DNA from 3 places in the Candidatus Enterococcus clewellii genome. Region 2 is predicted to be linked to each of the others. Evidence: riboswitches for the same ligand, from Rfam matches in the RefSeq annotation. Region 2 holds a riboswitch; each other region holds the start of a gene.
The links. Region 2 has a riboswitch for magnesium ahead of A5888_RS17255 (LCP family protein). Riboswitches for the same ligand answer to the same signal wherever they lie in the genome.

Region 1 (6,989 bases), 1.2 Mb from region 2:
GGTAAAAATGTAAATGCGCTACGCAAAAAGGTTCGAATCAAATAATAACTCATAAACGGGACAGAGGGACTTAGCTTTAAAGGGACTTCTGTCCCGCAGTCTATTTATCAATGAAAGGAAAAAACGATGCGTATAGATAAATTTTTAGCAGAGACAGGCTGTGGCAGCCGTAAAGAAGTGAAAAAATTATTGAAGCAGGGAATCATTACTGTTAACGATCAGGTAATCAAGGATGCCAAATACCAAGTCAATGAATGGACGGATCGAGTGGCTTATGATGAAGAGCCTTTGAGCTATCAAAAAAATTTTTATTATATGCTGCACAAGCCCCAAGATGTGATTTCAGCGACAGAGGACAAATACGATGAAACGGTGATTGATTTACTTTCAGATGAAGATTTTCGGGAGGATCTGTTTCCTGTGGGGAGATTGGATAAGGATACAGAAGGGCTATTGATTTTAACCAATGACGGCCAATTGGCCCATCGCTTACTTTCACCAAAAAAGCATGTGGACAAAGAGTATTTTGCTCGTATTGCCGGAATTGTGACAAAAGAGGATATCGCATTATTTGCGGAGGGGCTCACCTTGAAAAACGGGGAGGCTGTGAAACCCGGACAACTGGTTATTGATTCTGTGGATGAAGCTGTTGGGGAATCAGAAATTCGTTTAGTTATTCAAGAGGGGAAATTTCATCAAGTGAAGCGGATGTTTGAAGCTGTTGATAAACAAGTTATTTATCTGAAACGACTTCGAATGGGCGCGTTGTATTTGGATGAACAGCTTGAATTGGGTGCGTACCGCCCTTTGACAGAGGCTGAGTTGGCATTGGTGGAGACTAAGGGGATTGGATAGAAAAGTGGCTGGACCAGAAGCGTCAAACTTCAAGCACCAAGTAGGTAACATCGTCAACTTAAGAGAAACTCTGAAAAATAGCAGAGTTTCTCTTTTCTTTTTCCTCAGAACCTTTTATAGTAAAAGAAAAGAGGTGATTCGAATGGCTGCTCCTTATCACAAACGATTCGATCTGATTTCTAACTCACTCACTTCTTCTCATTTCCATTCAATTGCTCGATTCCCAGATTCTCCTAACAGTTTTACTCGTACTCGTAAATTCCCCTTAAATGAAGTCATTTATTCGTTTCTTTTCAAACGTGGCCTTACGGCCACCATGGAAGTCTATCACTACTTAAAGCGAAAGGGGTCCTCTGTAATGACATTATCCAAACAAGCATTTCTTTCACAACGAAAGAAAGTAAACCCTGAAGCGTTTCGATTTTTAAACTTACAGTATCTTTCTCATTTTTACACACAAGATACACCAAAAACTTGGCATAATTATCTTGTTTTTGCCATTGACGGTAGTCGAATGGAAGTGCCAAATTCGAAAGAAAATCGCCTGTTTTTCAGTCAAAATGGCAATCGATTTGGTGAAACATCTGTACGAGCACAAACGAGTGGCTTAATGGATGTGTTCAATGCCTTCCTGATTGATCTCCAGATTGATTCGCTTCATGTCGGTGAAAAAAATTTAGCGAAAAAGAATCTTCTTTCCTCAGAGTCAATTCCTTTTCAAGCTCCGCGGCTCGTACTTTTTGATCGCGGATACCCCTCACTGGATCTCATTCATTTTATTGAGAAACAGAAACTTAGCTACTTGATTCGAATCCCTTCGACGATTTATCAAAAGGAACGGGCACAACTGACCTCTCTTGATTCATCCGTTTTTTTGTCCTGTACGTATTCACGTTTAAGAACAATGAAACGAGTAGAGCCTGAACTCGCAAAAGACTTTGAGGCGAATAAGGGGATAATGACCCGTATGATTCAACTACCATTGGAAAATGGTCAAATGAATGTATTTATGACGAATCTCCCAGCAACAATTACGAGAGAAGAAATTCTTGAACTTTATAAAAAACGTTGGGCAATCGAAAAACTCTGGCAGACAGTAAAAAACAAATTGAAAATTGAACAGGTTTCAGGTAAAAGTCCAGTTTGTGTCTATCAAGATTTTTTAGCTCAAAGTCTTGTTTATAACATGGTTCAAGATGTGATGAGTCATTTAAATCAGAAAGAAACAAAGAAAAAGATCAATGAGAATATAGCAATTGGCTTGTGGAAAGACCAGTTGATTGATATTGTCCTTGAAAAGGACGATAAGGAAAAGCTACTTCGGTTCAAAAAGTTGGAAGAAGACATACTACGAGCGGTTTATCTTCCTCGAGATCTCCAAAGGAACAAACGAAAATACAAACACCACAATAAATATAAACAAAATCAAAAACCTAGTTTTTAAAAAAGCAGTCTTCATTTTATTCAGAGAGAAGCTTTTTTTTGCTTTTTTTCTTAGTTACTCCTTCAATTATCTAGTCAAGTACGCAATACGTGATTTTATACTCTCTTTACTAACAGATAGCTACGCTTTCTTTTTTCTCTATTCTTTAAGTTGACGATGTTACCAAGTAGGTACTTTTCATCATCTGTTCTGCTCAAAAGAGCAATCACAGTGATTCTAAGCAATAAGATGGAATTCACGAAAATTGCTTCATGACAAATTTTTGCTGAATTTCAGCTTATTGTCGAAGAGCCTTGAAACACAATGGTTTACCACTGATGCATTCTCGCTTGTGGCTCGTCGCAGTTTAGGGCCTACGAGTGTTGAGCGGACATCGACGCAGCTCGCTACTAGTAGTTGCTTCTGGCCCACCGTTTATTCGGGTTTAGATACAGAACAAGCGTAGGACTTGAGTTATGTCCCACGCTCTTTTTTGTTGTCTAGATTTGCTTTTTTTGAAAGGAGCAGGTGTGAAAATCCTATTGCTCAAAGCGTTTCATATAATAGGGAAGCTGATTAGCCAGTTCTGTCGGGAGAACAACATATCGTTCTTTCCCCAACGCTTCACCTATCAAACTGTGGAGATAAACAGCGGCGCAAAGTGCGTCTTCCTTGTCTGGAAATTGAGCAACAAATGCAGTGATCATACCCGCGAGAGTATCCCCCATTCCACCTGTAGCCATGGCGGGTGTGCCAAGTGGATTAGTGTAAACTGCGTGCTTTGTATAGATTTCTGTTCGATGACTTTTAACTACGACAGAAGCAAGCAACGCTTGTTGTGCAAGCTGATTATTGTCAGTGCTTTGCTTTTCTATCGGTAGTCCACTTAAACGTTCCCACTCTTTCTGATGGGGTGTAAAAATTACTTGTTCAGGATAGTTTAATTGCGGTCTTTGTTCTGCAAATAACGTGATTGCTGAACCGTCTATAACGAGCCACTGCTTCGCTGTTTGCTTGTCTAAGACCGATTGAATCAAAAGTTTGCTGTGTTGAGATAACCCTAGACCTGGGCCAATCAACAAGACATCGGCTTGCTGACTTACTTCATCGATCAGTTGCTGATCGAGCCAATCAACGACCATCGCTTCAGGTAGTCGAGCATGTAAAGCAGGATGATTTTTTTTGTCAGTAATCACGGTGACTAACCCAGTACCGGCGAGACTTGCGGCTTGGGCACTCATGATGATTGCTCCACCATATTGTGCGTTTCCACCAATTAGTACGGCCCTGCCGAATGTTCCTTTATGGCTATTTTCGGGTCGTTTTTTTATGACCTTAGTTAAAATATTTTCTGATAAGCACTGCATAATTTCTCCTTTCTTTTTTGTTCTAGTAACACAAGTATACTGCAAAGAGCGATTGAATGAACAGCATCAAGAAGGAAGCAGGGGCGATTTTTTCTTCTTCTTTTCTTGTTGTGAATTTCTAACATCGATGGAATAGAATCAAAAAAAATAAAAAAATTTTTAAATGGAATGAATGAATCTATTAGAAATGAGCAATGTCTTTCTTTTAAAGGGTTTCTTTGTTTGGTAAAACAGAGGATTTTCTTTTTTACGGGGGTTATTCTAATTCTTTTCTGGAAGAAGTCGGTTGACAGATTATTTTTCCTTTGTTATTATCAACTCGAAAATTAAATACGATTTGTTAGGTGAGGCTCCTATACAAACACAGGCTGCTGCCCAAAAATGTCGAGAGACGCCAATGGGTAGAACAGGAATTGTCGAATACAAGGCTTTTCATAAGGCAGCTAAAAGCAATGCTTTTTACGTTGTATAGTGCTAAAACTCAACGATTAGATCAATAAGCATTTTTTTTGTGCAGTTTCAGACCTTTCGCTGAGTTTTTTTGCGAGAGGTCTTTTTGTTATTGATGACATGTATTGATTTTCAAAAGTGTATAGGAGGTGAGGTATGATGCATTTTTGGTAACGATGCTCGTCAGTATCTTGGCAGGAGCAGTTATTGGTATGGAGCGGCAATGGCGGAAAAAGATTGCGGGTATCAGAACGATGGTCCTGGTTTCATTAGGGGCGACATTATTTGCCGTATTGTCTACGTTGATCACAGAGGATGGAAGTCCTAGTCGGATTGCGGCACAAATTGTTAGCGGTGTTGGTTTTCTCGCCGGAGGAGTGATTCTGAGAGATGGTTTCAGTGTGACAGGTCTTAATACAGCGGCAACGCTTTGGTGTTCGGCAGCAGTAGGAACCTTGATTGGCTCGGGATATCTTGTAGAAGGTGGATGTGCCGCAGGAATGATCACGCTAGTCAATACGCTGATTCGGTTTTTTTCGTATAAATTGGACTGCTGGTCAAAAAAGAATCAATCAGAAGAAGGAGAACAAGGCGCACCAATTTTTCTATCGGTCGTTGGCAAGGGATCTGCCGAGGTCATGCTTCGGACAGAAATTGTCCATCTGCTGGATCATTATTTTCTTAAATTCTGTCGTTTTTCCTGCTCGGATCTCACGGGGAAACGTACCCAGTTAGTTGTTGAAATCGAGCCGGCAGTAAATAGTGAGCTGGCGATTACAGAAATCATTACTCACTTATTCAACATACCAGAGGTTATAGAGGTCTATCAATTAGCAGAGGAGGAAACATCATGGTAAAACAGTGTTTACGGTAGTGCAATGGAATAGTCGGGATTATTGGGCAGGCATCGAGTTGCGTAATGATCTGTTGAAAAAAAACTCGGGGCAAAAGCAGCTGACTTCCGCTCCTTTAGACGAACAGAACGATCTGCATTTGACTGTTCGCAGAGATGGAAAGGTTGTAGGAACATTATTGATGCATCCGATCGATCAGAAGATGATCCAAGTAAAGCAGGTAGCGATTGCTTCTTGTTGTCAAGGTTTAGGTATTGGCAAACAGCTGTTGCGCTATGCAGAGAAGCTAGCTGCGGTGATGAACTATAAGATTATTTTTCTGACAGGAAGAAAACAGGCCTGGTCCTTCTATGAAAAACTTGATTATATGAGCGTATTAGATAGCTATGTAGATGGACAGATTGAATTGAAATTATTCAAAAAAGAACTGAATGTAGAGAACGGATTTATCACAAACGAGGTAAGGGAGATGAAAACAAATGGACGACAGTAGTTCGAGAAAAAAGGGATCTTGGAAAGAAGAATCAGAAGCGTGCGGAGAACATTATTGTCTATTTGTTTTCAGCGTACTCCCTTGATAGATGACTCTTTTTTTCTTGCTCCCTGATCAAAAAGGCCTGTTTATAAACAGATAAAACAGTGCTTTTACGGCAGAGAGCAGAGGATAGTTTTTATAGAGAAAGGAAACAGCTGTAGCCATCCGAAAATTGGGATCATTGCAGCAATTGAGCTGCTGCAGAGCAAAGACCTTAAATAATTGAAGGCTTTGAAAATAGATTGCTTTGCGCATGAATTTCTTTTAAAGGAAAAATAGTTGGCGAGCGACGATCGTTCAACTGTTTCAACCGTTTTTCTTTGTTTGAAAAGTCTATCCATTTTGCCACTGCTTCACTTTAGGAGAGAAGGTAAGAAAATTGGAAAAGAAAATGAAACAAACACCCTATACAAATTATGAAATTTTTGCAAGAAAGACGGCAACAAGTGTTTTTGACTGGTTCAAGACCTCAGCAAAGGGCTTATCAGAAGCACAGGTGAGCGCAGCACGGGAAAAATTTGGGGACAACAAAATCGTTTATGGGAAAAAAACACCATGGCTAGTAGAGGTAATAAAAGCATATATTACGCCATTCACATTGGTATTGATCAGTTTAGGTGTGATTTCCTTTGTGACAGAATATGTGATCGTACCACCGGAAGAAAAGGATTTATTTGGCGTTATCATCATTTTTACGATGGTTATCATGAGCGGGACAATGACACTCTTTCAGTCAGTGAAATCAAATCAGGCAGCTGAAAAACTAAAATCAATGGTCAAGGTTACGACTGCCGTAAAACGTAACAATGAATTTCAAGAGATTCCTATGGAAGAGGTCGTTTGTGGTGATTTAATCAAGCTATCTGCCGGGGACATGATTCCGGCGGATATTCGTTTGATAAAGACAAAGGATTTGTTTATTTCACAGTCCGCATTGACCGGAGAAAGCTACCCGGTAGAAAAGTGTGCAGAAAATACCAGTCAGCATTATGACACAGAAACAAGCTATGAGAATCTGGTGTTTATGGGAAGTAATGTAATCAGTGGCAGTGCAGAAGGTATCGTTGTTTCGACTGGAAATAGGACCTTGTTTGGCAACGTGGCAAAAGAGCTTGCTACGAAACCAATCAAAAGCAGTTTTGATCTCGGTATTCAAAAAACTTCGTTTCTGCTAATCAAATTTATGGCCTTGATGGCACCAACGGTAATCGTGATCAATGGGTTTACAAAAGGGGATTGGATGGAGGCGTTTCTCTTTGGTTTGTCCGTTGCTGTTGGTCTGACTCCAGAGATGCTACCAATGATCGTAACGACAAATTTAGTCAAAGGTGCTACGACGATGGCCAAAAAGGGAACAGTAATCAAAAATTTGAACTCGATTCAAAATTTTGGTGCAATCGATATATTATGTACGGATAAGACGGGAACGTTGACGCAGGATAAGATTATTTTGGAATACCACATGAATTGCGATGGGCAAGAAGATGAACGGGTTTTACGTCATG
Region 2 (6,989 bases):
AATGACACTATTTAAAAACAATGATTTTTCAGACTTATTAACAAACCGCCGTTCTGTACGTGCGTATGATCCGACCGTAAAAATATCTAAAGAAGAAATGCAGCAAATGCTTGCGGAAGCAGCAACTGCCCCTTCCTCTGTGAATATGCAGCCTTGGCGTTTTGTAATCGTTGAATCAGACGAAGGAAAAGAAACCTTGAAACCATTAATTCGTTTTAACACCAACCAAAACGAAACATCCTCTGCGATGATCTTGATTTTCGGCGACTTGAAATGTTACGAATATGGAGAAGAAATCTATAACACTGCCGTAGAAGTTGGCAAAATGCCCGCCGAAGTCAGAGACCAACAGTTGGCTGCGATTCTCCCTTATTACCAAAGCTTTTCAAAAGAAAAAATGAACGATGTTATCAAAATCGACAGCAGCCTTTTCGCTATGCAACTGATGCTGGTAGCACGTGCGCATGGCTACGATACAAATGCGATCGGCGGCTTTGAAGCTGATCAGTTGGCTAAAGCCTTTGACCTTGATCCTGAACGTTATGTTCCAGTATTGATCCTTTCCATCGGCAAAGCAGCAGAAGCAGGCTATGAATCCTTCCGTCTCAATCCGGAAACCTTCACGACCTGGAAATAATTTAGAGGAGTGAGCCTATGTCTCTTTCATTGATTCCTACATTATTAATCGGAATCGTTGCTCTTGAGCATTTTTACATCATGTATCTGGAAACGATTGCGACAACATCTCAAAAAACAGCCGAAACCTTTGGTGTCTCAACAGATGAATTGCGTACGCCAACGATTTCTGTCCTATTAAAGAATCAAGGCATTTATAATGGCATGTTGGCTTTAGGACTATTCTATAGCCTGTTCTTTGCTTCGGCACCCTTAGAAATGTCGGCTGTTTTTCTGACTATTATTGTCGTCGTGGCTCTATATGGCGGCTTGACCAGCTCGAAGTCGATTATTTTGAAGCAAGGCGGTCCGGCATTATTGGCCTTAGTAACTCTTTTTTTGCTACGATAAATAATTATGTTAATACTAAGTTTCAGCACAGTCTAGGATTGAATAAGTGGCAGAACAAAAACTGAATAGAAGCATAGAACTTGGTATTATGAGCCAGAAAAAGTGATAAGAGAGCAGGTAGTGTACCTGTTTTCTTATCACTTTTTATTACGTTATCAGATTTGTTGCTACGCTAGTCAATGACTGTCCATTCATTGATCGTTTTTCCCTCTTTGTCCACCATTTCCAGCCAGCTGTTGGTACCACCAAAGTATAAAAACAAGCCAACCTCGTTGACACTTTTCAAAATGACATCTTCAGTCGTTTTGAACTCCTTTATTTGACCGGCATGGTCTGCTCGAATTTTTTCTCCCATCTTCGCAGCAAATCCTAAAGAGCCGTCCTTATTCAAAGGTGCTGACGGCATCATTTGCGCGCCGGCCTTTAGAAGCATTTCATTTCTCTTCTGCCACAATACAGTTGCTTTGCTTTCTCTCGTATCTATGAAAAATTCGATTTCACTGATAGCTTTACTCCAACGATGTCTCGCCTTTGTCGACTTTGACTTACTTTCCTTCGCTACTTCCGGTTGTATTATTGGTTTCAACTTATAACCAAAGACCTGTAAAACCTGTAGAAGCTGAGCACCGTAAGCAGCCACTGTCTTTTTTCGATTGCCGGGAACCTTCACTTCGTCCAGGCTTCCCTCCAAAGGCAGTCCATTCTTTCTCGCTTCTACAATCAAAAACTGTTCCAGATATGGCAACTCGATCTCCCAAGAGGGAGTAACAGCTATTACCTCATCAAAGTCTTCCTTATCAACTAATAGCTTTTCGTTGGTCCGAATGATGTCAACTATTGCTCGTTGCTTTAGCAAAAAACAAACGGCCGGCTGCTTCGTCACGATTTCTTCGTTTTCTTTTTTTATGATTTCAATTGTCCCGCTCTCATTGCCAAACTGAATCGTCGTTCGATCTTCTTCAATCAGTACATTTAGTTTGATCTCCATAATCCCTCTCATCACATCCTTTTTTCTATTATAATAGTCGGTTCATGATAACACGAGTGATACGTTCCTGCATAAATAGACGATGCAAACCAGTAGCAACATATCTCCACTTTTCCTTTATACCTCTTTTATATTTTCTTACTTTTCCCATAGTCTGTTACTGCACCTTTTTTGATCAATGCCCACCATTCTGGGTGCAAAAGAGAGAAATTTATAGACAGCAAACTATAACTTTCGTTATATAATAACACCCCTAAATCTGTGAAATATTTAATAATACTATCAAAACTCAATAACTGTTGGATTTTTTCTCTATTCCGAAAAATCTCAGGTTGAACTCTTACTATTTATTTGTTATTCTAATGACTGCAAAAAAATTCCAAGGAGATAGTTATCATGTTTAAATTTAAAAGGATCAAGGTTGCTCTGGGAGATACCAGTATCCGACGTAAATGCGCTCAGTGTAAAAATTCAGTTACGTTTAAAGCACACCGGATCGAAAAAAAATTCATTCTGTTTGAAAAACCTTTGTTTACACTCAACACAGTCAGCTATATTTTCTGTCCAGACTGCGATTTAAAACGAGAAATTGCAGGAAAAAAACTAAAAAAATACTTAGCTGGCGACATATGTGTCCTTAGACTCTGAAAAAAAGGACCGATACCTATACATAAATGAAAGTGGTAAGAGGATTGGAACACGCCCTTCTTATCACTTTCATTCGTTACACTCCCCACTTAACCCTCACTGACCTTTGACATTCACTTTCTGTACAGTCAAACGCTGTTTCCTACATAGTTTCTTCTGTCCATACATAGATAGCACCAGACCTACAGCAATAAAATTAGCCACATAGGCAGTTCCTCCTTGACTCAGAAATGGTAACGGAATTCCAGTTAGCGGAAGCAAACCAACTGCTGCACCAATATTCTCAATGATATGAAACAAGAAATACATAATCACGCCTGTTGTTACATATGCATAAAATTCTTTATTCACATTCATTGTGCACACCAACATTTGGTAGATTAGATAGAAAAATAGTAGTAACAATAAGGCGGAGCCAATAAATCCATACGCTTCACCTATTACAGTAAAAATCATATCAGATTCCCGAACCGGCACATGGACTTCAAGATTCGTCAGTCCTTTTCCAAGCATACCACCTGAACCGATAGCTGTGATTCCACCAGCTTGCTGATAGCCGATTCCATCCGCGTAGTCAAATGGATTTAGCCAAACTTCTACCCTCTGAAACTGATAGGGTTGAAAATGAACTAGCTTAAGTAACTTTTGTCCCCACTCTGTAAAAATAAGTAAAATCGCACCACCGCCTACCAGACAAAATAGTCCAAAGCCTGTTCCTAAAATTTTCCATGAGCAACCAGAAACAATCAACATCCCTCCAAAAATAGAAAGAAATACCAAGCTCGTTCCAAAATCCTTTTGGTAGAACATCAGGCCCCAGACAGGTAGACTCACCGCTATCATCTTGAACAATAGTTCCAAGTCTGCTCGCATCACTGTTTTCGAGGAATCGATTTTTCTTCTGTCCGCAGTAATAATCATGGCAAGTACTAAAATATAGCCTATTTTCATGAACTCTGAAGGTTGGAAAGTCACTGGCCCCAACCTTAACCATCGCCGAGTATTCGTGATCGATGCCATAACGGGATCATGAAATCGAACCAATAACAGCATCAACAGTAGACTCATACCATAAATAATGGGTGTTGCTTTCCATAAAACATGTAGAGGAATCCACAATGTAACCAGCATACAAATGGTCCCCAGAATGGTCCATAAAAATTGTTTACGCAATAAAGGAAAGGATTCAACAACTGTTACATCTGCTTCAAATGCTCCATACTGCGCAAAAAAACCGACAATAACCAGTAAAAAAACAGGCAACAACAAGGCATAATTCAGCCAGTCATTTTGCTCTTTTTTCATCTCGTTTTCCTCCCTTTCTTTTCAGCCCCTCTTCCCTTAGCTCCGTTGCTCGAGCATTCAAGGCTAGTCCCAAAGTGATGCTCAGTATCAAAAGACTTGAACCGCCATAACTTAAAAAGGGGAACGTCACACCCGTCAGTGGGATGTAGCCTAATAAACTGCCAACATTCACTGCCACTTGTAATAGCAAAATTGTGCCACAACCAAGAAACAATTGAGAGTTATAAAGATTCTTCGAACGAATAGAGAGTTGATATAGTCGAATAATCATGAAAAAAACCAGAAAAAGAAGCAGTAACCCGCCAAGCAACCCTAATTCTTCAATAGCTGTTGCAAAAATGTAATCTGTATCTGATGCAGGCAAAAACCCCTTTTTTTGAATTCCGTTACCTAGACCTCGGCCAAACAGACCACCATTATAGATTGCATAATAGGCACTAGCTGACTGATGCCCAATTCCTGTTGGATCGATAAACGGATTTTCCATTACCTTGAAGCGCGTGACCAGATAAGCAAATTTATCTGGCAGCCAGTCAACTGATCCGCTTAACAACAAGCGACTTAGCCCTTCTCTAACACCAATGAAACCAACGATTGGAAGAATAGTAAAATATGGAGACAAGCCGCTTGCAAGTAGCATAAATAAAACTAGTATAAAAATCATCGCTCCAGCGGCAAGATTAGGTTGCAAACTTACCAAAACAATAAGAAGCAAGCAAAGAACGATTGCTTTTTTATAATAGTGAAATGAAAATGGCCAGTCTGCCGGACGATTGGACGTAACTCTACTCAAATAGAGAAGTAATGTCAGTGAGACCAGCTCTGATGGTTGAAAAATCATGAATCCCAGATCTATCCAGCGAACAGCTCCACCGGCGGTTACTCCTTTGCTTAAAGTAAAAATCAAAAGAAAAATAGTTAGAATCATCAATAAAAAAAGAAAGCCTTTGCTTCTAAAAATCGATAGTTTCACTCGATAAACACAAAATAAACAGATCATACTAATAATAAAAGAAGAAAGCTGCTTCCACCCCTTGCTTCCTATGCTCAACTCATTAAGCATCAACTGATAAGAACTTGCACTATACACTAAAAGAATTCCCACCACGCATAAAACGAAATAGGGTAGAAACAAATACCAATCCAAATAGACTCTTTTTGTCAGCTGCTTCATGGTGCTTCTCCGACACGCAAAAAGGTCTCTATTGCTAATTGATTTTCTACTGTATCAATCTCCAAGACACTGCCGGACGGTGTGTAATCGTTGAACATCCAGCTGCCTTCCACCGGTACTAATAAAGTCTGAAGCTCTCCAATCTGTCCAAACAGGAAATTCTTCCCAACATCCAATAAAACATCATAAGGAAGATCGGTATCGACATATCCAATTGCTGCTCCCAGCAAACGAGGCAATCTTGCAATCGGCAGTCCGCTTTTTGCTTGCTTGATCAAGCTGTCTGCAACCTGCTGCTGACGCCGTACTCTGCCAAAATCTCCTTCACCATCCATACGAAATCTGGCATACTGCAGCAAGCTATAACCATCCATAAGCTGCTCTCCCTGATTTATTTCTACACCATCTAGTTCAAATGATGTTTCAGCATCAATTTGGACTCCCTCGGAGAAAAAATCATCAATCAGTTGGTTAAATATCTTGAAATCTATCGCTGCGTAATAATTGATTGGCAGCCCAAAAGAATCGTTTATGACCTCCTTTGTCAATGCTGCTCCTCCATAAGCATACGCAGCATTGATTTTGTCCATGCCAACTCCGGGTATATTCACGTATACATCCCTCATGATTGAGATGACCTTTGGCTCCTTCTTTGTTGTATCATAATTGAGCACCATTAATGTATCCGATCTCCCACCATCTTCATCATCCTCCCGACCATCATCTCCGATCAGTAAAACAGTGATTTCTCCGGTTTCTGAGCGTTCATCCCCTAAAAAGGATTCATTCTTCTTGGTATTTACTTGTAGCTGAGACTGTTTTTTTCCTTTATGAAAATTAATGACAGAGTAACAAAAAAATAGTACAGCAGCCAAAAACAGGGAAAGTAGACAAACAATCAGCCATTGCCATCTTTTCTTCATTTCTAACTTCCTCTCTTTCCAATTATTTATGAACGTTCCGTTGAATGAAAAACTTGTTTTCGGCATTAACAAGACCCGTTTCTTCTGATAAACCAGGCGAGGGAAATTACACACTTTTGTTCCATCCCCTTCTTCTATTCAAAAATCCTCTGCAAAAATAAAAAATCACTTTCGTCATAAAGGATCAACGAAAGTGCTGGGAAATGAAGGCATGGCTGAATAGACAGTTCTATACCGTCTTCAGCTACGTTCAGTTTTCTCTTCGTTGAGTTTTAGCACTATACAACGTAAAAAGCGGTGCTTTTAGCTGCTTTTTGAAAAGCCTTAATTCGGCAATCCCTGTTCTACCCATTACTGTCTTTCGACAAATCTGAGCAGCAGCCTGTGTTTGTATAGGAGCCTCACCTAACAAGTCATTCAATTCTTCACGACTATAAAGTGTTAGCAAAAAGAAGTCAACCGTCCAAATATTAAGCCGATGACTAGTACTCGAAAAAAATAATTCATGTTATTTTTATTGATCATCATAACAGTCGGCCGCAGCCATTTCATCTCGTTAAAAAACGGCTGAGTAAATAAAATAAAACCTTTACCTTTCCTTAATCCTTTCTTTATCTCTTCTTAATAAATACAGGATATTTGTATTGTATTTCTTTTTATAAGTGTTCTATTGAAACTGAAAAAATCATGTAATTACAGATGCAACAATAGCGATTTCCCTTGTGTATTAAATAACCTTCTGATATCAAAAAATTAGATTCAACAGTTATTTTATCTTTTTCATTCAGCTCGATTTCAGACTCTATTAAGGCAATAAATAAAATGCTTTTCATCCCACTGAAAAGTCGGCTACTGTGATTGTGAACAACCAAATAATATAGATTACATTTAAAACTATTTAGATAACTCCGAACGTTTCAGATAC
Region 3 (6,989 bases), 2.1 Mb from region 2:
TATAGATTGTCAGTTTGCTTGTGAATTGAAATAATCACATGACTATCGGGATCGCTAGTCTCTACTATTTTTACACCCCGTATTACTGTTTTATAGGTATTATAATTATCAATGAAAACGTAACTATATGATACTAAGAATGGGACTATGCACAAAATAAGGAATATTGCTTTTAGTTTTCTAGAAAAGATAACGTGATTTTTGTAATAGTTTAATAGGATATCTACTAAATATATTGTGGCAATAATCAAAAAAACAACAGAGCCAAAAAGTGTTCTCAATGGGTATTGGTCTGACAATGCTAAAGAATAAAGTGAAGCAGCAGATCCGATTAAAAATGCGAAGAGGAATATCAAGTCATTTTTTTTAATCATCTTCCGTAGGATTAAAACTAAGAAGAGTAAGAAAAAAATTATCAGTAACAAGTTTAAATGTTCAAAATAGCATTTTTGTAATTGAGATATAGAATGTTTTATTTGAGACCAATCAATATTTATATCACTTCTATTTTTTGCTCCAGGTGATTGTATCAATACATAACTTCCAACAAATCCAGTAATAATGCAACCTAACTGCCAAAACCTTATTTTATAATTGTCAAAATAATTAAATAAAAAAAAGATACCCAAAATACTAATAGCTGCGGGACCAGAGTTCTCATTCGTCGCTCCTGCAAAAAATGAAAAAGTAAACGCGATTAAACATAACATCCAACTGCTCTTTTTATTGTTATTTATTAGAAAGAACAGGATAACTGAGCAATATATCAAGGCTGTCCATAAGTAATTTCCTGATCCGGAAACCCAAAGTACTGTTTTTCCAAACTCGGGAATAAAGAACCAAAGGAGAATTAAAGTAATAGCAAAATGAAAACCTGTGATTTTGCTATTTCTATAATTGGACACGATAGCAGTAATGACTAATGCTAATAGGATGAATGCAATACTATTGATAATATTAAAATAAACTTTGTCAAACTGCATGAAGAGCTGTACTAATGTATGTCCAACAAAGCGTCCGTTCCATGTCAAGTAATGATTCCATTGGGAATGAAGCAAATCCCATAGTCCTGTAATTTCTTTTGTTGCACTATTGGGCATGAAATCTTGGTAAAAAAAATGGTAAATATAATCATCTGATGTATACCAAGTAATTGAGTTAAGAATAAATAGAAAAATAAAGGCAATAACACTGATAATATATAGGCTAGAGTTACCTTGTTTCTGCTCTTGTATGTGGTGACGTGAACGTCTGTTCATTTTATTTTTTTCTCTCCTTATAAATAGTGAGCATAAATATCATTTTTCAATAACTAGAATGGCATTTTGAGTAAATTGATTTAACTTCTCCATTCTTATTGGTAGGATGGAGATGAATACCACCATTTATTTTAGCATATATCCTTTAGCATTCTAACTATTTTTTTGTCTTTTTAACAATTTTATCTAATTGTTTTATCGAATAAATATAACAAGAATATTTAAAATTATATATAATGGTTAAAGGAAATTTGTAATCACTCTAAATCGATGCTTGTCATAAATAGCGAATCAATAACAATGAAAAAAATAAAAAAACGGTTGTATTTGTTTTGACTTTTATTAGAGAATCATTTATTATGAATTTGATTGAAGAATTGAATAGATGAATTGTTAGGTGAGGCTCCTATATGGACATATGCTGCTGCCGCGAAAGAATCGAGAGACTCTTAGTTGGTTGAACAGGGATGGTCGTGAAGGTCATCCATAATGTAGCTGATAAGAAATTATCTACGCCCTATAGTGCTAAAGCTCAACGATGGAGAAGATAATTATGCCTTTTAATGCCGCATACTCTGTTGTTGAGTGTGCGGTTTTTTCGTTTGTTTTTTGAAAAGCTACGAAAGACTGCATAAATGATTTTCAGAATATTTGATTTTTAAATAAGCGTACAGAGAGGAAGATTATCATGGAAGACCCACATCAGAGGCGAAGCAAAAATAATCTTTACCTGGCTGGATAGATAGAATGTTTCCTTTCTCCGTCAGGTAAAATACGGGGGGAAAGTATCATGATGAATAAAAAATTAACAGAAATTAGAAAAGGAACAAAAGAACAAGAGCTAAAGAAATTAGCTCTGCTGTCTGAAAGAGAATTGATGATGGAATTGCGGACATCTGAGAAAGGATTGTCTGAAGAAGATGCAGAAAAACGTTTGGAGGAATATGGTCCGAACGAGATATCTGCTCAAAAACCGACACCTGCTGTGTTGATGTTCCTTGAAGCATTCAAAGATCCATTTGTTTATGTACTGGCATTATTGATGATTGTATCCGCACTAACTAAGGACTTTGAAGCAGCAATTGTAATGGGATTGATGATTTTGGCTAGTGTTGTCATCACGTTTATCCAAGAATATCGTTCACAAAAAGCCAGCTTGGCATTGAAAGAACTGATTGAAAATACGACAGCAGTAACCAGAGAGGGCGTAACGAGAGAAATTCCGATGGATGAAGTGGTTCCGGGAGATATCATTACGTTGGCAACAGGCGATATGATTCCGGCAGATGCTGTGCTGATTTGGACGAAGGATTTGTTTATCAACCAGTCTTCGTTGACAGGAGAATCAATGCCTGTCGAAAAATTTGTCGATGCCGGTGTTGAAAAGAATCAGCAGGATATATCGGCTTTAGATATGCAGGACCTAGTATTTATGGGAACCGATGTATTAAGTGGTCAGGGAAAAGCAATTATATTGAAAACCGGCCAGAACACGTTCTTTGGAGATATTGCTAAGAATGCTACGACACAACGAGGAAAAACATCGTTTGATATTGGATTGACAAAGGTCAGTAAATTCTTGCTGCGAATGGTCATGGTCCTATTTCCAATTGTTTTCTTGATCAATGGTCTGACAAAAGGGGAGTGGAGTGAAGCCTTTTTCTTCGCAATTGCAGTCGCTGTCGGCTTAACACCTGAAATGTTGCCGATGATCGTGACAAGTAACCTTGCAAAAGGTGCACTGAGCTTATCGAAGCATAAAGTTATTGTAAAAGAGTTGCCATCTATCCAAAATTTAGGTGGCATGGATGTTCTATGTACAGATAAAACTGGCACAATCACGGAAGATAGAGTCGTACTCGTACAACACTTGAATCCTTTAGGGATTGAAAATGACCAAGTTTTAGATATGGCATTTTTAAACTCACATTATCAAACTGGTTGGAAGAACCTAATGGATATTGCGGTAATCAACTTTTACGCAGAAAATGAGCGTGAAACACCTTTTAAATCAATAGCTAAACTGGATGAGATACCGTTTGACTTTTCTCGGAGACGACTGACGGTGGTTGTAAATGCCGATGGGCACCAATTCATGGTAACAAAAGGTGCAGTGGAAGAGATGGAAGAGGTGTGTACGCATGCTGAAATTGATGGACAAATCGTTCCGCTGACTGCTGAACTACGCCAAAAAATGCGAGATGTCAATCGCCGAATGAACGAGCAAGGCATGCGTGTAATCGCAGTTGCAGTGAAAAAAGATGTGCATAACGAAGCAATCTATAGTACTGATGACGAAAAGAATATGACTTTGATTGGTTTTATGGGCTTCTTAGATCCAGCGAAGAAATCTGCTATTACAGCGATCAAATCCCTTCATGAGCATGGCGTTAATGTAAAGGTGCTGACAGGAGATAACGATATCGTTGCTAAAAAGGTTTGTGGGGATGTAGGAATCGAGGTTTCTCATGTTGTTTTAGGAACTGAAATCGATGAGATGTCCGACGAACAATTAGAAGAAGAAGTGGAAATGACGAACCTCTTTGCGAAGCTAAACCCTATGCAAAAATCAAGAATCATTGAAACGCTGCAAAAGAATGGTCATACGGTAGGGTTTATGGGTGATGGAATCAATGATGCACCTGCATTGCGTAAAGCAGATGTTGGGATTTCAGTGGATACAGCAGCAGATATTACCAAGGATGCAAGCTCTATTATCTTATTAGAGAAGAGCCTAAATGTGTTGGAAGCAGGCGTTATTGAAGGAAGGAAAGTCTTCAGTAACATGATGAAATACATCAAGATCACAATCAGCTCAAACTTTGGGAATGTGTTCTCTATCTTGGTTGCCAGTGCGTTCTTACCGTTTTTACCAATGTTATCTATTCAACTGCTGATCCAAAACCTGATTTATGATGTGGCTCAGTTGACGATTCCTTGGGATAATGTGGATGAAGAAGAACTGTTGAAACCTGTACGTTGGGAAATAAAAAGTATGGCGAAATTCACACTGTGCATTGGTCCAGTCAGCAGTATTTTCGATATCATGACCTATCTGGTCATGTGGTTCGTGTTTGGTGCGAATACGATTGCCAACCAAAGCTTGTTCCAAACAGGTTGGTTCGTGGTCGGTTTGGTAAGTCAAACCTTGGTCGTTCATATGGTACGGACAAGAAAGTTGCCATTTATTCAAAGTATTGCTTCTGCTCCGGTTCTGTTGACAAGCTTAGGCGCGATTCTTATGGGGATCGTAATTGTCTTGACACCAATAAGATCTGTCTTTGAATTTACCGCACTACCTACTGCTTATTGGGGCTGGTTTGTTGCAATCATTGTATTGTACTTGATTGCAGTAGAATTTGCGAAACGATTATATATCCATATAACCAAAGAATGGATTTAAGTGAATAAGCAAGAGAAGACGAGGGAACCGGATGATTTTCTGTTCCCTCGTCTTCTCTATTTTTTTGCTATTAATGAAAAAATGAGGGCTCAAATTGATAATGTTTCACCAACAGCCTGACCTCGTACTTTAGTGAGAAAGGAATGTTTAATAGTATCAATTTTTTTCGAAATTTTGAAAATTATTGATAAAAGTAAGATGATTTTGGAAGGGGTATCATTGGCAAGTTAAGGATTGAACAAGTACAATAAGAATGAATAAGTAAAACAGGCACTAAACTGTTATACAAAATCTTAAAAAACAATATAACAGATATTAAAATAATATAGAAACAGCTGTAAAACAGACTGAAGCAATTTTTTGATTGTGATTTCCATCACTATTAGTGCGTTTAAAAGGTTCTATGAGTAGCTTGCTTTTTAAAAATAAACCAAGTTCTTTTACTTGCTCTTTTTGAGATTTAATGATAATTTGTATATGTAATCGAGAAAGTGATACAGTTTTAATTGCTGTTTCATTTTTTTGAATAAAAGAATCGTTAATAGAGAGGATTGTGTGACAAAATGGCAAACAAGCAAAAACCTATTGACTTCAACCAATTGATGAATGAGGTCAACGCAGAGTTTCCTACCTATCAAGCACTAGATAAGGATGGAAAAGTAGTAAATAAAGATTTGATTCCGGATTTATCAGATGAACAGTTAGTAGATTTGATGACACGTATGGTTTGGTCAAGAGTATTGGACCAACGTTCAACAGCCTTGAACCGTCAAGGACGTCTAGGATTCTACGCACCAACAGCTGGACAAGAAGCGAGTCAGCTGGCAAGTCATTTTGCAATGGAAAAAGAAGATTATCTATTACCTGGGTACCGTGATGTTCCTCAATTGGTTCAGCATGGTCTTCCATTAAAAGAAGCGTTCTTATGGTCTAGAGGACATGCAGGCGGAAATATGTACGCAGAAGACTTACGTGCATTGCCTCCACAAATCATTATTGGTGCGCAATATATCCAAGCAGCTGGTGTTGCTTTGGGCATGAAAAAACGTGGCAAGAAAAATGTTGTCTTCACTTATACAGGTGACGGTGGTTCTTCACAAGGAGATTTCTATGAAGCAATCAACTTTGCCGGAGCATTTCAGGCAAATGGTGTATTTTTTATCCAAAACAATGGTTTTGCGATTTCTACACCACGTGAAAAGCAATCAGCAGCTAAAACATTGGCTCAAAAAGCCGTTGCAGCTGGAATCCCTGGTATCCAAGTAGATGGAATGGACCCATTAGCTGTATATACAGTTGCTAAAGAAGCACGTGACTGGGCAGCAGCGGGAAATGGTCCTGTGTTGATTGAAACATTAACTTACCGTTATGGTCCGCATACCTTATCTGGGGATGACCCAACACGTTACCGTTCGAAAGAAATGGATGATGAATGGCAACAAAAAGATCCATTGGTTCGTTTCCGTAACTATCTTACTGAAAAAGGCTTATGGTCAGAAGAAAAAGAAGAAAAAGTTATTGAAGACACGAAAGAAGAAATCAAAAATGCGATTTCTGAAGCAGATAAAGTTGGCAAACAAAAAGTTTCTCACTTCTTGAAAAACATGTTTGAAGTCCAACCACAAAGTATTAAAGAACAGATTGCAATCTACGAAGCGAAGGAGTCGAAATAATCATGGCACAAAAAACAATGATCCAAGCTATTACTGATGCCCTAGCTCTTGAGTTAGAGAATGACGAAAACGTATTGGTTTTCGGTGAAGATGTTGGTAAAAACGGCGGTGTATTCCGTGCGACAGAAGGTTTACAAGAAAAATTCGGCGAAGACCGTGTCTTCGATACTCCTTTGGCTGAATCAGGAATCGGCGGACTGGCATTCGGGTTAGCTCTTGAAGGTTATCGTCCAGTACCGGAAATCCAGTTCTTTGGATTTATCTTTGAAACAATGGATGCAGTTGTTGCACAAATGGCTCGTACTCGTTACCGTATGAGCGGCACAAGAAATATTCCTGTAACTATCCGTTCACCATTTGGTGGTGGTGTGCATACACCTGAGCTTCACTCAGATAACTTAGAGGGCTTGATGGCTCAATCACCTGGTTTACGTGTCGTTATTCCGTCTAACCCGTATGATGCAAAAGGCTTGCTGATTTCTTCTATTCGCAGCAATGACCCAGTTGTATTCCTTGAGCACATGAAATTATACCGTTCGTTCCGTGAGGAAGTGCCAGATGAAGCATACGAAGTACCATTGGACAAAGCAGCTGTGACTCGTGAAGGAACAGATGTTTCAATCATCACTTATGGTGCGATGGTTCGTGAAGCAA

Region 1: linked by a shared signal. The riboswitch ahead of A5888_RS11870 (MgtC/SapB family protein) and the one ahead of A5888_RS17255 (LCP family protein) in region 2 are both predicted to bind magnesium.
Region 3: linked by a shared signal. The riboswitch ahead of mgtA (magnesium-translocating P-type ATPase) and the one ahead of A5888_RS17255 (LCP family protein) in region 2 are both predicted to bind magnesium.

What each region holds. Positions count from the first base shown of each region.
Region 1 covers NZ_CP147247.1:2,484,430-2,491,418, reverse strand. Annotated here, with positions in the region: gene A5888_RS11890 (putative polysaccharide biosynthesis protein) at 1-45, shown strand, start outside; gene A5888_RS11885 (pseudouridine synthase) at 127-855, shown strand; gene A5888_RS11880 (IS4 family transposase) at 848-2,299, shown strand; gene A5888_RS11875 (NAD(P)H-hydrate dehydratase) at 2,818-3,645, opposite strand; M-box (ykoK) riboswitch at 3,975-4,145, shown strand; gene A5888_RS11870 (MgtC/SapB family protein) at 4,245-4,952, shown strand; gene A5888_RS11865 (GNAT family N-acetyltransferase) at 4,957-5,442, shown strand; gene mgtA (magnesium-translocating P-type ATPase) at 5,876-6,989, shown strand, end outside.
Region 2 covers NZ_CP147247.1:3,673,551-3,680,539, reverse strand. Annotated here, with positions in the region: gene A5888_RS17285 (MarR family winged helix-turn-helix transcriptional regulator) at 1-5, shown strand, start outside; gene A5888_RS17280 (nitroreductase family protein) at 2-637, shown strand; gene A5888_RS17275 (DUF1304 domain-containing protein) at 655-1,026, shown strand; gene A5888_RS17270 (hypothetical protein) at 1,199-2,014, opposite strand; gene A5888_RS17265 (FtsW/RodA/SpoVE family cell cycle protein) at 2,759-3,967, opposite strand; gene A5888_RS17260 (FtsW/RodA/SpoVE family cell cycle protein) at 3,948-5,141, opposite strand; gene A5888_RS17255 (LCP family protein) at 5,138-6,064, opposite strand; M-box (ykoK) riboswitch at 6,316-6,484, opposite strand.
Region 3 covers NZ_CP147247.1:1,161,221-1,168,209, reverse strand. Annotated here, with positions in the region: gene A5888_RS05455 (DUF3329 domain-containing protein) at 1-1,259, opposite strand, end outside; M-box (ykoK) riboswitch at 1,642-1,810, shown strand; gene mgtA (magnesium-translocating P-type ATPase) at 2,050-4,662, shown strand; gene pdhA (pyruvate dehydrogenase (acetyl-transferring) E1 component subunit alpha) at 5,226-6,335, shown strand; gene A5888_RS05440 (alpha-ketoacid dehydrogenase subunit beta) at 6,338-6,989, shown strand, end outside.